Regions from separate parts of the Sporosarcina sp. GTC18466 genome, predicted to be linked through region 2. Evidence: riboswitches for the same ligand, from Rfam matches in the RefSeq annotation. Region 2 holds a riboswitch; each other region holds the start of a gene.
The links. A riboswitch is a leader RNA that binds a small molecule or an ion and turns the genes downstream of it on or off. The one in region 2 is predicted to bind thiamine pyrophosphate.
Positions count from the first base shown of each region.

Region 1: linked by a shared signal. The riboswitch ahead of ACZ5FK_RS06495 (3-oxoacyl-ACP reductase) and the one ahead of thiC (phosphomethylpyrimidine synthase ThiC) in region 2 are both predicted to bind thiamine pyrophosphate.
Region 3: linked by a shared signal. The riboswitch ahead of ACZ5FK_RS06780 (ABC transporter substrate-binding protein) and the one ahead of thiC (phosphomethylpyrimidine synthase ThiC) in region 2 are both predicted to bind thiamine pyrophosphate.

Region 1 covers NZ_AP044037.1:1,335,757-1,340,496, reverse strand. Annotated here, with positions in the region: gene rbsK (ribokinase) at 1-722, shown strand, start outside; gene ACZ5FK_RS06505 (nucleoside hydrolase) at 743-1,654, shown strand; gene ACZ5FK_RS06500 (VOC family protein) at 1,684-2,109, shown strand; TPP riboswitch at 2,174-2,273, shown strand; gene ACZ5FK_RS06495 (3-oxoacyl-ACP reductase) at 2,392-3,141, shown strand; one part of gene ACZ5FK_RS06490 (IS3 family transposase) at 3,923-4,740, opposite strand, start outside.
Region 2 covers NZ_AP044037.1:2,641,256-2,645,995, reverse strand. Annotated here, with positions in the region: gene thiC (phosphomethylpyrimidine synthase ThiC) at 1-1,496, opposite strand, end outside; TPP riboswitch at 1,640-1,755, opposite strand; gene ACZ5FK_RS13060 (GNAT family N-acetyltransferase) at 1,833-2,609, opposite strand; gene ACZ5FK_RS13055 (cupin domain-containing protein) at 2,795-3,415, shown strand; gene ACZ5FK_RS13050 (DUF4362 domain-containing protein) at 3,523-3,972, opposite strand; gene ACZ5FK_RS13045 (FusB/FusC family EF-G-binding protein) at 4,079-4,717, opposite strand.
Region 3 covers NZ_AP044037.1:1,392,570-1,397,309, forward strand. Annotated here, with positions in the region: gene ACZ5FK_RS06770 (CitMHS family transporter) at 1-270, shown strand, start outside; gene ACZ5FK_RS06775 (lactate 2-monooxygenase) at 580-1,791, shown strand; TPP riboswitch at 1,870-1,977, shown strand; gene ACZ5FK_RS06780 (ABC transporter substrate-binding protein) at 2,082-2,999, shown strand; gene ACZ5FK_RS06785 (NAD(P)-dependent malic enzyme) at 3,895-4,740, opposite strand, start outside.

The sequences.
Region 1 (4,740 bases), 1.3 Mb from region 2:
CTGTGGGGGATGACCCTTTTGGAAAAACGTTAGTGGAGCACTTGAAGGCGCAGGGGATTAACACGGATTTGATCATGGAAGTCCGGGGGTGCTCGACCGGAATCGCTTCGATTACGTTATCCGACAGGGATAATAGCATCATCGTCGTACCTGGCGCGAATAGCTATGTCACTCCGGAGATGGTCGAACAACATGAAGAGGCGATCAGGAATAGTGATATTCTTTTGCTGCAGCTGGAAATTCCGCTTGCGAGTGTGATCAAGGCCGTGGAACTTGCACATAAACATCGCGTCCCTGCCATCTTGAATCCTGCGCCGATTCAAGAGCTTCCCATGGAGCTGCTGGAGATGGTCGATTATGTAACGCCGAACGAGCATGAGCAAACTCTTCTATTCGCGGCAATAGACGGACCCGGAGGGCAACTTGAAAAGATAAAAGAAAAGTGCATTGTCACGAAAGGGTCCAAAGGGGTTATGCTGTACAAAGATGGCGACTCTGTAACGATACCCGCTGCCAAAGTCGAAGTCGTCGACACTACAGGAGCGGGGGATACGTTCAATGGTGCATTGGCCTATGCGTTATGCGAGGGCTTTGCAATGGAGGAAGCCTGCCAATTTGCAAATGTGGCCGCAGCCATTTCTGTTACGAAGCTCGGAGCGCAGACAGGCATGCCGACGAAAAGAGAAGTGGAAGATTTCTTGAAGGCCTATCCATTACTTTGATTTGAAACGGAGGAATTAAGATGAAACCAGTCATACTAGACGTTGACACCGGAATTGATGATGCGATGGCGATCGCGTATGCCATGCATTCCCCGGAGCTCGATGTAATCGGGCTGACGACATGCTTCGGGAATAACTCGGTTGAAAATACGACACGCAATACACTAGCGGTCCTGGAAAAGATAGGGAAGACGGCGCCTGTGTATAGGGGTGCTGCAAAGCCGCTCAAACGCGATATAGGGAATTTCCCCCTGCATGTTCACGGAGAAGATGGGCTCGGGAATAGCTTTGTTCCACTTCCTGCAGCAAAAGCGGAGCAAGAACACGCGGTGGATTTCATCATCCGCCAAGTGAAAGAGCGTCCGCATGAAATCACGATGATCCCTGTCGGCCCGCTTACGAATCTTGCGCAAGCCATCCAAAAGGATCCTGCCATCGTCCCACTTTTCAAAGAGATCATCCTGATGGGCGGTGCCGTTTTCGTCCCTGGAAATGTCACGCCGTTCAGTGAAGCGAATATACATACGGATCCGGAAGCGGCTGAGCTTGTCTTTTCCTCCGGGCTGCCAGTCACTGTAGTTGGCCTGGATGTAACGATGAAGACCCTTTTACCAGAAGAGGCCTTAGAGAGCTGGCGTGCTAAAGGAACTGACGAAGCCCGGTTTTTTGCGGACATGACGCGTTTCTATATGGCAGCCTATGAGACATTCGAACCGGGCATCGGAGGGTGCGCCTTGCATGATCCGTTAGCTGTGGGCGTTGCAATCAATCCGGATTTTGTCCAAACGGAAGAGTGGAATGTAACGGTTGTCCTGGAAGGGGAAGAGACAGGGAAAACGGTACCGTCATCTAGCGGCAATCCAAAAGTCCAAGTGTGCACCGAGGTCAAGGCGGAGCAATTTCTTCACCACTTCCTGGAGCGGGTTTTATAGACGGGTCGGAAATCCAGGGAGGAATGTGAATGAAACATGTATACGATCATACGGGAATTGCTGTCAGAAGCATTGAGGACGCCCTTCCTTTTTATCTGAATGTCCTGAACGGATCGCTGGAGGACCGGTACACAAGCACAGCGCCGGGCGTGGAAGTGCATGTGGCGGTCGTGAGGACGGAAGAGCAGCTGATCGAACTGCTGGAACCGACGAATAAGAACTCTCCGATCGCCCGTTTCATCAGGCAGCGGGGAAAAGGGGTCCACCACATTGCGTACCGAGTCGATGACCTCGATCAAGCGATTGCAGACGCCAGAAGTAACGGAGTGCGTTTCCTGGAAGATACATTGCGGACCAATGCGAGGGGCAGAAGACTGATTTATATCAATCCGATTTCCACGGATGGCACGTTAGTGGAGCTTTGCAGTTATCCAGAGGCTGGCGGGGTTGATTGAAAGGAAAGGAACCATGACCTTGACTTACCATCCAGGAAACTATACGATGGGGCTATAACTGAATGATATGCACTAGGGGTGTTATGTAACTGAGACGAGTTTGACTCGAACCCTTTGAACCTGAACTAGTTCATACTAGCGTAGGAAAGTGTAAACTCGATACATATAATGTGGGCGCGTATGCCTTGTTTTTGATATGTACATAATGACTTTACGCAACTTTCCTACGGGAAGGCTGCGTATTTTTTTGTTTGATCAACTAAAGAAGTGGGAGTGTTCAAGATGAGCAGAACAGTAGTAGTGACAGGCGGGAGCAGAGGACTCGGCGCAACAATCGTGCAGACATTGGTGGAGCAAGGATTTCAAGTGGTCATCAATTATAACAAGAGCCGGGAGGCGGCAGAGCAGCTTGCAGCTGAAGCGGACGGGAAGGCGATTGCCATCCAGGCAGACGTGACGAACCGGGAAGAAGTGGACCGGATGATGACAGAGGCGGCGGACCATTTCGGCGGCATAGACGTCGTCGTCAACAATGCCCTCGTAGACTTTAAATTCGATCCGACAAAACAGAAAGCCTTCAAGGATCTGTCGTGGGACGATTATCAGAAACAGCTGGATGGCACGTTGAAAGCGGCATTCAATATCTCGCAAAGTGTAATTCCGCAATTCATGGAACGAAAGAGCGGCGGTATTATCAGCATTGGCACCAACCTGTTCCAAAACCCGGTCGTGCCGTATCACGAATACACGACTGCGAAAGCAGGGTTGATCGGCTTTACGCGTAATCTTGCGGCAGAACTCGGCCAATACGGCATCCGAGCGAACGTCGTATCGGGCGGTCTATTGAAAACGACGGATGCCAGCAGCGTGACAACGCCGGAAGTGTTCGACTTGATTGCACAATCCACTCCGCTGAAGAAGGTGACGACGCCTCAAGATGTCGCAAGCACGGTCGTTTTCCTTTGCTCAGAGCAGGCAGACGGCATTACGGGTCAGAACATCACCGTGGATGGCGGCCTGACCATGAATTGACCGCGTAATTTCAGGCGGACAGAGGTCTTCCTCCAAGTCTTGTATCACTATCAGCATGGCTACTTTACTTAGCAGTATAAACAGCAGTTAAAACGCACAGTGTTGTCTGTGCGTTTTTACTTGCTATGTACTATTCAACAATCGCGCCAGATGGTTGAAGTATCCACTTTTTAAGATCCTTTGCTTTCTTTCGGCTTTTTAACACTGAAATATGCTCCTAAAATTAAACCTAACGCTGACAATCCATAAATAACAGATGTAATGTCAGTATGAATATTTAAACTGGATGTAACCACAGCCAGTACGAGAGAAATCAAAATCAATAAATACTTCATTTTACCCATCCCTTTCTCAATAAAATTTACTGTTTATATACTTCCACAGGAGTGCGGTATACCAAATAAATCGAGATAAGTGTACTCGAAATCCCCATCTACTAGCCGGTGGGGATTTTTGCGCTTACCAAAGATGTACACTCCCTACTCCAGAATGGCGCCTTATTATGGAACAAGGGGCAAATAGCCTGTGTATTACAGTTCTTTATTTTTATCTATTGCACTTTTAGTCTTGAGTTGGATCTATGTCAATATCCTGGACACAAAAATGTTAAGTCGTTGTCAGAAACGGCATCCATTCATGGATGGTCCTGTATCCAGCGAAACCAGTCAAGTGAAAGCCCGCACTTGACAGCTTTCGCTGGATACAGGAAGTACAGTCCATGGATGTCGTTCCTGAAAAATGTGTAGGTAGGTTGAATCGAAGTCCTAATGACATCTAACGATCAAGCAGCTACCTGTCTGCACTGATCCTCGAGTTGCTGCGGCGTCAAGTAATCAATTGCCCCATGGATTCGTTTCCGGTTATACCAGGATTCAATGTACTGGAAGAGGGCAATTCGTGCTGCTTCAAAATCTAGATAAGTGGTTTGATAGATTTCTTCCTTCTTTAATGTGGCATGAAAAGACTCGATGCAGGCGTTGTCATACGGACAGCCTTTTCGACTGAAAGAGTGTTCCATTTTCGCTGCTTTTACTGCTTTTTGAAAGTCCTCGCTCGTATATTGGCTGCCTAAATCGGTATGAAGGATCAGCCCCTCTTCAGGCTGCTGGACATCAATTGCGTTGGCTAATGCTTGTAAGACGAGTTCTGTTGTCATGGATTTAGAAAAAGAATAACCTACAATTTTCTTCGTATGTAAATCCAATACAGAGGCCAGGTAGCACCAACCGTCTCTCAGTGTATGGATATACGTAATATCGGCCACCCATTTTTCATTGATGGTCGTCGTTTTAAAATCTTGATCTAATACATTGTCGCGTTCTTCTACTTGGCTGTCCGATGAAGTTGGACGGTATTTCTTCGTGATGACAGATCGAATTCCTTCTGTTTTCATAAGGCGCTGGACACGCTTTACGCTGACAGCGTAGCCTTCCTTTTTGAGAAGTTGATGAATTTTAGGCGCACCATAGCGGCCTTTACTCTCCGCATGTATGATTTTTATGCGTTCTAAAATCGCCTCGTTTTCCGTTTCATACGAGGATTTCACTTTATGGAATGATTGATAGTACGTACTTCTTGGCATGTCTAGCACGTCACACA
Region 2 (4,740 bases):
AGTGCATCATCGCGCTTCTGCGCACTTGGATGCCCTTTCGCGAGATCTGCCGCATGGGCCGCGATTTTATACGCGATGACCCCTTCCCGGACATCTTCCCGGTTCGGCAATCCTAAATGCTCCTTCGGCGTCACATAGCAAAGCATCGCGGTGCCGAACCAGCCGATCATCGCCGCCCCGATTGCAGATGTGATGTGATCATACGCTGGCGCAATATCTGTCGTCAGCGGTCCGAGCGTGTAGAAAGGTGCTTCCCCGCAAATCTCCATTTGCTTGTCCACGTTTTCTTTGATCAAATGCATCGGGACATGTCCCGGCCCTTCGATGATCACTTGGACATCGTGTTTCCATGCGATCTTTGTCAGTTCTCCGAGAGTCTCAAGCTCCGCGAACTGCGCTTCGTCATTGGCGTCCGCGATCGAGCCCGGCCGCAAGCCGTCTCCGAGCGAGAAGGAAACATCATACATTTTCATGATTTCGCAGATCTCTTCGAAGTGTGTGTATAGGAAACTCTCCTGGTGATGGAGGAGGCACCACTGCGCCATAATGGACCCGCCGCGCGAGACGATCCCGGTGACCCGTTTCACAGTGAGCGGAATATAGCGGAGCAGTACGCCAGCATGGATCGTAAAGTAGTCGACGCCTTGCTCTGCCTGTTCAATCAGCGTATCGCGAAACACTTCCCACGAAAGGTCTTCCACTTTTCCATTCACTTTTTCAAGAGCCTGATAGATCGGAACCGTGCCGACCGGGACCGGCGAATTGCGGATGATCCATTCCCGTGTTGTATGGATGTCTTTACCAGTCGACAGGTCCATCATCGTGTCTGCACCCCACCTAGTCGCCCACGTCATCTTCTCCACTTCTTGTGCGATATTCGAAGTGACGGCTGAGTTTCCAATGTTCGCATTGATCTTCACGTGGAAGTTGCGTCCGATGATCATCGGCTCGGCTTCCGGATGGTTGATGTTCGAAGGGATGACCGCACGCCCCCTTGCGACTTCTGACCGTACAAACTCCGCATCCAGCCCTTCACGGATTGCGATGAATTCCATTTCGGGCGTGATGATCCCATTTCGCGCGTAATGCATTTGCGTCACGTTCTTTCCGGCTTTCGCCCGGAGCGGTTTGCGTTTCAGGAGCGGAAACTGCTCATGCTCCTTCTCTTTTCCAGCTCGGTATCCATTATCCTCGGGCCTCACCTTTCTACCTTCGTATTCCTCGACGTCTCCGCGTTCTAAAATCCATGGCTTCCGGAGTTCCGGCAAGCCTTTGCGGATGTCCACTTCATGGGCAGGGTCGGTGTATTTGCCGCTCGTGTCATAAACACGGAACGGCGGGTTGTCGAACTCGCCTTCTTCTGTGATCGTCGGCGACAATTCGATCTCCCGCATCGGCACCTGGAGATCTTCTCGGCTGCCCTGCACGTATACTTTCCGGCTTGCCGGGAAGCAGGAATGGATGTGAATCGGTGTGTCTTCTGTCATTTTTGTCATTTCGTCATCGTCCCCTCATTTTTTATTCGGGTGACCTATGACTCTATCCAATACAGGGAATTTGAGCCCGCAAAGACGCAAAAAGACCGGATCCTCATCATGCGGACCCGGTCTTAAACACATACGTCTGCCGTATGCCAAATTATGTTTAAGAGAAACTTCCCTACGCTGGTACGAGCCAGATCAGGTCCAAAGAGTTAGGAAAAATCATCGCTTTTCCCTCTCAGTCCGGACTATCCGGACACCCCTAGTTCAACAGTATTCATTTGTTCGAACACTTTCAGTTTACCTGACATTTATGCAATGTCAAGTTCTTCCTTGATTTGTAATGCAACTTTACCCTCTTTCAGGCGACTGGCAGCCTGCCATTTGCGCAAGGCACTGAAATCCGTACTTCTCTAGAATCGGCCTGCTCATCGGGCTGGCATCCACTGTGAGGAACCGGTAACCGTGTTCCCATGCTTTCTTTGCCCGTACGGAGAGCATCGATGTGTAACAGCCCTTTTTGCGATACTCGGGCAATGTCGAGCCGCCCCATAGACTCGCGAATGATGAGTTTTCCTCAAAGTACATCCACGAGGCGCTGATCAGCTTGTCCCCCTCATAAAGTCCATATAGGAAAAGCGAGTCGGGATCGTTCTGCTTATCTCGCCAGAGCCGGGTTCCCAGTTCATCATGCGTATCCGCCCATATGAAATCCATGAGTGAAATGATTTCGCAGATGCCCTTTTCGTCTGTTATTTCGGTTACCGTCAAGGGAGCATCTCCGGTCACGAGCGGATGGCTCTCTTCCACTTCCAAAACCATGAGCGCCTCAGGAGGTTCGCACTCAAACCCTTCCGTTTCAAGAAGCTCCTTCAAGTTGCCGGGCTTGTCATAGCTGTATACTTTCCACTCGAACCCGGAGCCTTGCCCGTTGAAATAGGCGAGTTCCTCCCGTATAACGCGGCTTGCGTTCTCTTCATTCACATCGGATGCGATGATGAACCCTCTCTCGCCGTGCTGTGAGACATGACGGATGACGTGCTCCGTCTCTTCCCGGATATAGCCTGGCGTCACTAGATGGCGCCGCAATTCATGATCATATAAATCCAGGATCTGTTGCCGATTCACGCGGATCCCTCCTTCTAAAAAAACTCATCCATCAGTTGATAATACCTCACTTTTGCCCAGTCAACATCAACATGCCCGTATCCATTCAGGAAGGATAGCACATTCTCGGTTTTCAAACGGCAGCATTTCGGGCCTTTTCATTCACATGACTCCGGGCCTTCGCATACCTTAGAAAGGCAATGACCATGGCCCAAGGGAGTGATGGAATCATCGAGAAGCATGACGTGGATTTCAAAGATCCGAATTTGCAGTATGCCTACGATTTGAGCAAGAGCCGGTTTTTCACGAAAAATGAACGCAATTATATAAATGTACTAAGCCAGGAGCAACTGAAGACGCTTGGCAATGTAGTTCTGTTAGATGTTTTTCTGGGCGGAGACAATGGCGTGGAGCCTCATTACCATTCAAACGCAGATGAATTGATTTACGGTATCACGGGTGAGACGGTCGTGTCGATGATCAATCCCAAGACAAATGAATTGATCAGCTACCGGATCGGCCCACAGCAAGCCGTGACAATTCCGCAAGGCTGGTGGCATTATTTTAATGCAAGTGGAGAGAACACGCACGTCCTCACCATCTATGACACAGCGAAACTGGATACGGTCTGGGGATCGGACATTTTACGAGTGACCCCGCCGCAAGTGTTCGCTAAGGCGTATTGCCTGGATGAACGGCTCGTCCAGCAAGCATTCGCGCCGATCAAGGACCGGGTCATCATCGCTCCTCCAGCAGGATGCAGGCAGCCGGGCGGAGGATTTCCCGTCCAGACCGGATCGCCCTATCACGGCTATTATCCATATTAGGCTGTAAAAAGCAAATCAGGCCCCGCTCGTATTGGTGCCTGGTTTGCTTTTATTGCATATGGAACTGTAGGACATCGATAATCCTCCATACTCTACGTTCCGCAAGGTTAATGATCGTGATCCATCTCCTGCTCCTTTAAGATGTTCAGCAACGTGAATTGATCAGTAGAGGACTCAGAACGACAGCCCTGGAGCGAATAGCTGAACAGCTGCTCTCCCTCCTCGCGTTCGAGCTCTGTGCAAGACAGTTTCTCTTTCGCCGGCTTGTCCCCACGTTCTTTATTGCCGGAACGGTCAATTTCAAGATGAAAAACGGAACCGTCAAACGTCACGTTATAGAGTGTCGGATTGCCCTCCGGCGTAAAATTCGAGATTCGGACGAAAGCCTGGCCCTCCTTTTCCACGTGCTCCAGAAATTTTTCGAAGTAGACGAAGTTGTAAACCGGTCCGTGCATATTGATGACATCCCCATTTTTCAGTGCCTTTTCACTGTCATATGTACAGGCGGCTAGCAGCAGGACACTCAGGAGTAGCGGCAAAAGTAATCGTTTGTCCATTCCATTCCCCTTTCGCACTGTCTCGTTTTGACTATATGCAAAAGACGGGCGGCATATCCCCAGGTGAAAAAAAGCCCCCTCAACGCGTGTCGAGGAGACTCTCTCGTTACTTTTTCATATGGTCGATGAACTCATGAAGTTTCTCTAATTCAAGCACGTGTTGATTGCAATCATCCGCGTCGCGGCAAATATAATTCCCTTTGGTCGTATAGGTGCCGGGAATCTCGCCTTTTTTCTTCGTCATGAACATGTATGACTCCGTCAGGCGATTGCAGACGGAGCATATCTGCTTCGTCTTCACCTCTTCGTACGTACCCGCAAGCCCTACTGTACCTTTCGGTGTCGGCACAATCATATACCGCTTCTTTGTACCGAGGTCATCATAACTTAAAAAAGTCATTCGCTGATAATTCAATTCAGTGGGCAGTTTCAGCTTCTTGACCTTTGGAAACAGCTTTTTCAGCTGCTGGTCCGATGGCTCTTTGAACGGAATGATGTATTTTTTTAATTCCACAAGGTACTGTTCAGCCGTTTCCTTGTCCTCGACGTTTCCAATGCCGCTAAGAATTTCTTTTTGCACATCTGTAGTTTCAGGCAGCAGATTCCCAATCTTTTCATTCGACAACGATTCGATTGCGCCGATGACATGCTGGTCACTCACTGTAGAGTGGCCGTTCACCAGTTGCAGCACTAGCCGCTTTATCACATTGAACTGGTCATTTCTCATAAATGGATCAACTTTCATTTCTGACAGCTCCTCTGTTTTAT
Region 3 (4,740 bases), 1.2 Mb from region 2:
AGCACAGATGCCTATTACTTTGCATTGCTGCCGATCGTTGAACAAGTCGCAAGCTCGTTCGGCATCCCGTCGCTGTCCACGGCATACGCCATGATCGTCGGCAACATCATCGGCACCTTCGTCAGCCCGCTGTCGCCTGCCCTCTGGCTCGCGCTCGGACTCGCAGGACTCGAGATGGGCAAGCATATCCGCTATTCCTTCATGATGATGTGGGGGCTGAGCATTGTGTTGCTGATTGTTTCTGTTTTGCTAGGTGTCATTGTGATTTGATTGAATACATGAATGAAAGGCGTGCGGCTTCGAGTCGGCGTCTTTCTTTTTTGTCTAGCCGGGAGGAACGATTGCTTCCTTTTGGGGCAAGGTTGCTTCGTTCGAAGGAGTGATTGCTTATTTTGCGATAAGGATTGCTTCTTGTTGGCGTTAATTGCTTGTAATAAAGAGCAAGTTGCTTCGTTTTGCCTGTTGATTGCTTACAAAGGTTTAGATTGATTGCGTCAGCAGGAAAGGAGGTTGTTGCTTACTATTCAGCAGTGGCCGCCAGCCCTCTGTACCCTCCCCTCTCTACGAAGTTCTGAAAATATGATACAATTTAAACAATTGATGAAGGGAGAGAATCATATCTTGCAAAACATCGGAAATAGTGTGCAGTACCAGATCTATATGAACATGATCCAGCCCGGTCCGGACCGGCTGCCTGTACAGGTGGAGGCATGGGAGGAAAAGGCCCGCGAGAAGCTGAAAGACGGTCCGTACTATTATATTGCCGGTTCTGCAGGCAGCGGACAGACGGAGAAGAATAACCGCGAGGCCTTTGATAGATGGAATATCGTGCCCCGCATGCTGCGGAATGTGGATACGCGTGATCTATCGGTCGACCTGTTCGGCAAGACCTATCCGTTCCCCGTCCTGCTCGCTCCGGTCGGTGTCCAGTCCATCATCCATGAGCACGGTGAAGTGGCTTCTGCAAAGGCTTCCGCGGAACTTGGCATTCCGTTCATCGCGAGTTCTGCCTCCACTGTCCCAATGGAAAAAATCGCTGAAGCCGTCGGGGACGCGCCTCGCTGGTTCCAGCTCTATTGGGGTCGCGACAAGGAGGTTACTGCCAGCTTCTTGGAGCGCGCGGAAAACGCCGGATATTCGGCGATTGTTGTGACCCTTGATACAGCGATGATGGCGTGGCGGGAGCATGACTTGCGCAATGCGTATTTGCCATTTTTAATCGGAGAAGGCGTCGGCAACTATTTCACCGACCCGGCGTTCCGTTCAAAGCTTTCTGCGCCGCCTGAAGAAGATCCGACGGCTGCCATCATGCACTGGACTACCATCTTCGGCAATACGGGGCTCACATGGGAGGATATTGATTTCCTGAAAGAGCATACAACGCTGCCGATCATCTTAAAAGGGATCCTTCACCCTGAAGACGCGAAGCTAGCTTTGCAAAAAGGCGTCGACGGCATCATCGTCTCGAATCACGGCGGGCGGCAAGTGGACGGAGCTGTCGGTGCTCTGGATGCATTGCCGGCAGTTTGCGAAGCCGTGGACGGGAAAGTGCCCGTCTTGATGGATAGCGGCATCCGGAGAGGAGCGGATATTTTGAAGGCGCTCGCGCTTGGAGCATCTGCCGTGCTGATCGGCCGGCCTGCGATGTATGGACTTGCCGTTGCCGGACAAGAAGGCGTGAAGGAAGTGCTGCAGAACATGCTGGCGGATTTTGATCTGACGATGGGACTTGCCGGACAAGCCTCCGTGAGCGGGCTTCACGCAGATGTGATCGAGAGGGCGTTTAGGTAAGATGGTGCTGAAGGAGGCGAACCTCGTGTTTCCCTTCCCCTCCCCCTGTGCCTATGCTATGATGAAGCCAAATGAATACGAGACTGCTAGGGGTGCTTCGTGAGGAAGCTGAGAGAAGGCCGGTGCCTTTGACCCTTTGAACCTGATCTGGCTCATACCAGCGTAGGAAAGCGGGCATGCATATCACACAATATTGGTGTAGTAGGCGGATTCCCCCTTTCCGGGCGGAATCCGTTTTTTTGTATCTGTATTCATTGAATGAATTGATCACCTAAAGGGGGACGAAACACATGGAGAAAATTACAATCGGGCTGGAATGGTTCTTGAATCCGGATCATATGCCGCTCATTATCGGAATGAAGAAAGGCTGGTTCGCGGACGAGCAGCTGGAGATTGAAATGGTCGAGCCGGAGGAGCATTTTGATGCCATTGATGAAATCAAAGCGGGCAAGATGGATATCGCGATCACGGAGCCTCTTCACTTGGTCGAGGACCGGGCGGCGGGCGAGGATGTCGTCGGGTTCGCGCGCTTTTTGCATACGAACGGCGGTGTGATGTTCGAAAAAGGGAAAGGGATCGAGCGGCCGCGTGATCTGATCGGCAAGCGCATCCAATATCCGGGTGCGCCGGGGCTCGGCGGGCTCGCGATTGTCCGGACGATGGCAGAGCATGACGGCGCCGCGTGCAGCTATGATGATTTCATTCCGGTCAATAACGGTTTCTATCATACGGATGCGCTGGAGAGCGGCAAAGCGGATGCCGCGACGCTGATCTTCAACAATTTTGAAGTGACAGAAGCACGGCATAGAGGGCTCGATGTCGATTTCTTTGCGCTGAAGGACTGGGGCATCCCTGATTTCTGCCAGCTGATCTTGATCACTAATTCGAAGGTGCTGAGGGAGCGCGAGGAGAGCCTCCATAAATTTGTCCGCGTCTTCCGGAAAGCGATTGATTTCATTTTTACGAATCAAGAGGAAGCCAAGGCGATCTATCTGGAGTACATTCAGGCAGGCGATGATGCGCTTGCCGTCAAGACGATGGATGCGACGCTCCCTTGTTTCACGTTCGACTTTTCAATGTCTGCCGACTACTACAGCGAGCTGCAGGACTGGCTGCGGGCTGCAGGTAAAATCCAACATACCGTGCACCCGGAGGAATACTGGACGAACGAGCTTAGCTTGCTTGGGAAACGGGCGGTTGTGAAGTAAGGAAAGGAATGCTTGGCGTGCGGGGGATTGCTTCGTTTGGCGTGAGGGTTGCTTACTTTTAGCGTCCTGTTGCTTACTTTGTAGTGCTTGTTGCTTCTTTCAGGCGGTGGATTGCTCGCTTTTCAAGCTGGATTGCTTCCAATGGACCTCCCATTGCTTACTTGGCAAGCCACTTGGTTCGGCGCGGGCCGATTGCTTCGTTTGGCGTGCGGGTTGCTTACTTTTGGCGACGTGTTGCTTACTTTGTAGTGCTAGTTGCTTCTTTCGCGCGGAGGATTGCTCGCTTTTCAAGCTGGATTGCTTCGATCGGACAAGTCATTGCTTACTTGACTAGCCGCGTGGCTCAGCGAGAGCCGATTGCTTCGTTTGGCGCGGGGGTTGCTTACTTTTAGCGTCCTGTTGCTTACTTGGCTGTGCTAGTTGCTTCTTTCGGGCGGTGGATTGCTCGCTTTTCAAGCTGGATTGATTACAACGGACAACCCATTGCTTACTTGGCAAGCCGCGTGGCTCGGGCGGGCCGATTGCTTCGTTTGGCGCGGGGGTTGCTTACTTTTAGCGTCCTGTTGCTTACTTGGCAGCGCTTGTTGCTTCTTTCGGGCGGTGGATTGCTCGCTTTCCAAGCTGGATTGCTTCGATCGGACAACCTATTGCTGATTTGGCAAGCCGCGTGGCTCGGCGCGGGCCGATTGCTTCGTTTGGCGCGAGGGTTGCTTACTATTGGCATCCCGTTGCTTACTTGGCAGTGCTAGTTGCTTCTTTCGGACGGTGGATTGCTCGCTTTTCAAGCTGGATTGCTTCAAATGGACAAGTCATTGCTTACTTGCCCTCGCCACCTGTAGAATCTCCTGTCTGCCAAAAAAAAACGTTGCCAGACCATCTGGCAACGTTTTTCCTATTAGTTCTCCAGCGTGGCAACCCCGCTGCGCACGGCTGCCTCTTTGACCGCTTCCGTGACCGCTTCGACGACGCGCGGATCGAATGGGTCGGGGATGATGTAGTCGGCGTGGATTTCGTCATCCGTGAGCAGCGTGGCGATTGCGTGGGTCGCCGCTTTCTTCATCTCTTCATTAATATCCGTTGCGCGGACATCGAGCGTGCCGCGGAAAATGCCTGGGAACGCGAGGACGTTGTTGATCTGGTTCGGGTAATCGGAACGGCCGGTCGCGATCACTTTGACGCCGAATCGCTTCGCGTCATCGAATGTGATTTCCGGATCCGGATTGGCGAGGCCAAACACGATCGGATCGGCATTCATGCTTTTGATCATCTCTTCTGTCAGCAAGTTCGCGACGGAGACGCCGATGAACACATCCGCACCCGCCAGTACGTCTTCGAGGGAGCCTTCTTTCCGCTCCGCATTCGTGAACGACGCGATTTCCGTTTTTACCGGGTTCATTCCGACGGGACGCCCTTCGTAAATGGCTCCTTTCGTGTCACACATGATCAAGTTGCGGTAACCGAGAGTACGCAGATGTTTCGCGATCGCGATGCCTGCAGCTCCCGCTCCGTTGATGACAATGGAAATGTCCTTGTCCTGCTTGCCGACGACTTTCAGCGCATTGACGAGGCCCGCCCCGACCACAATCGCGGTGCCGTGCTGGTCATCGTGAAACACGGGGATCTTGCATTCCTTCTTCAAGCGCTCTTCAATTTCAAAACAGCGCGGGGCGGAAATGTCCTCGAGGTTGACGGCGCCGAACGTCGGGCTGATGCGCTTGACTGTTTCTACAATCTCATCGAC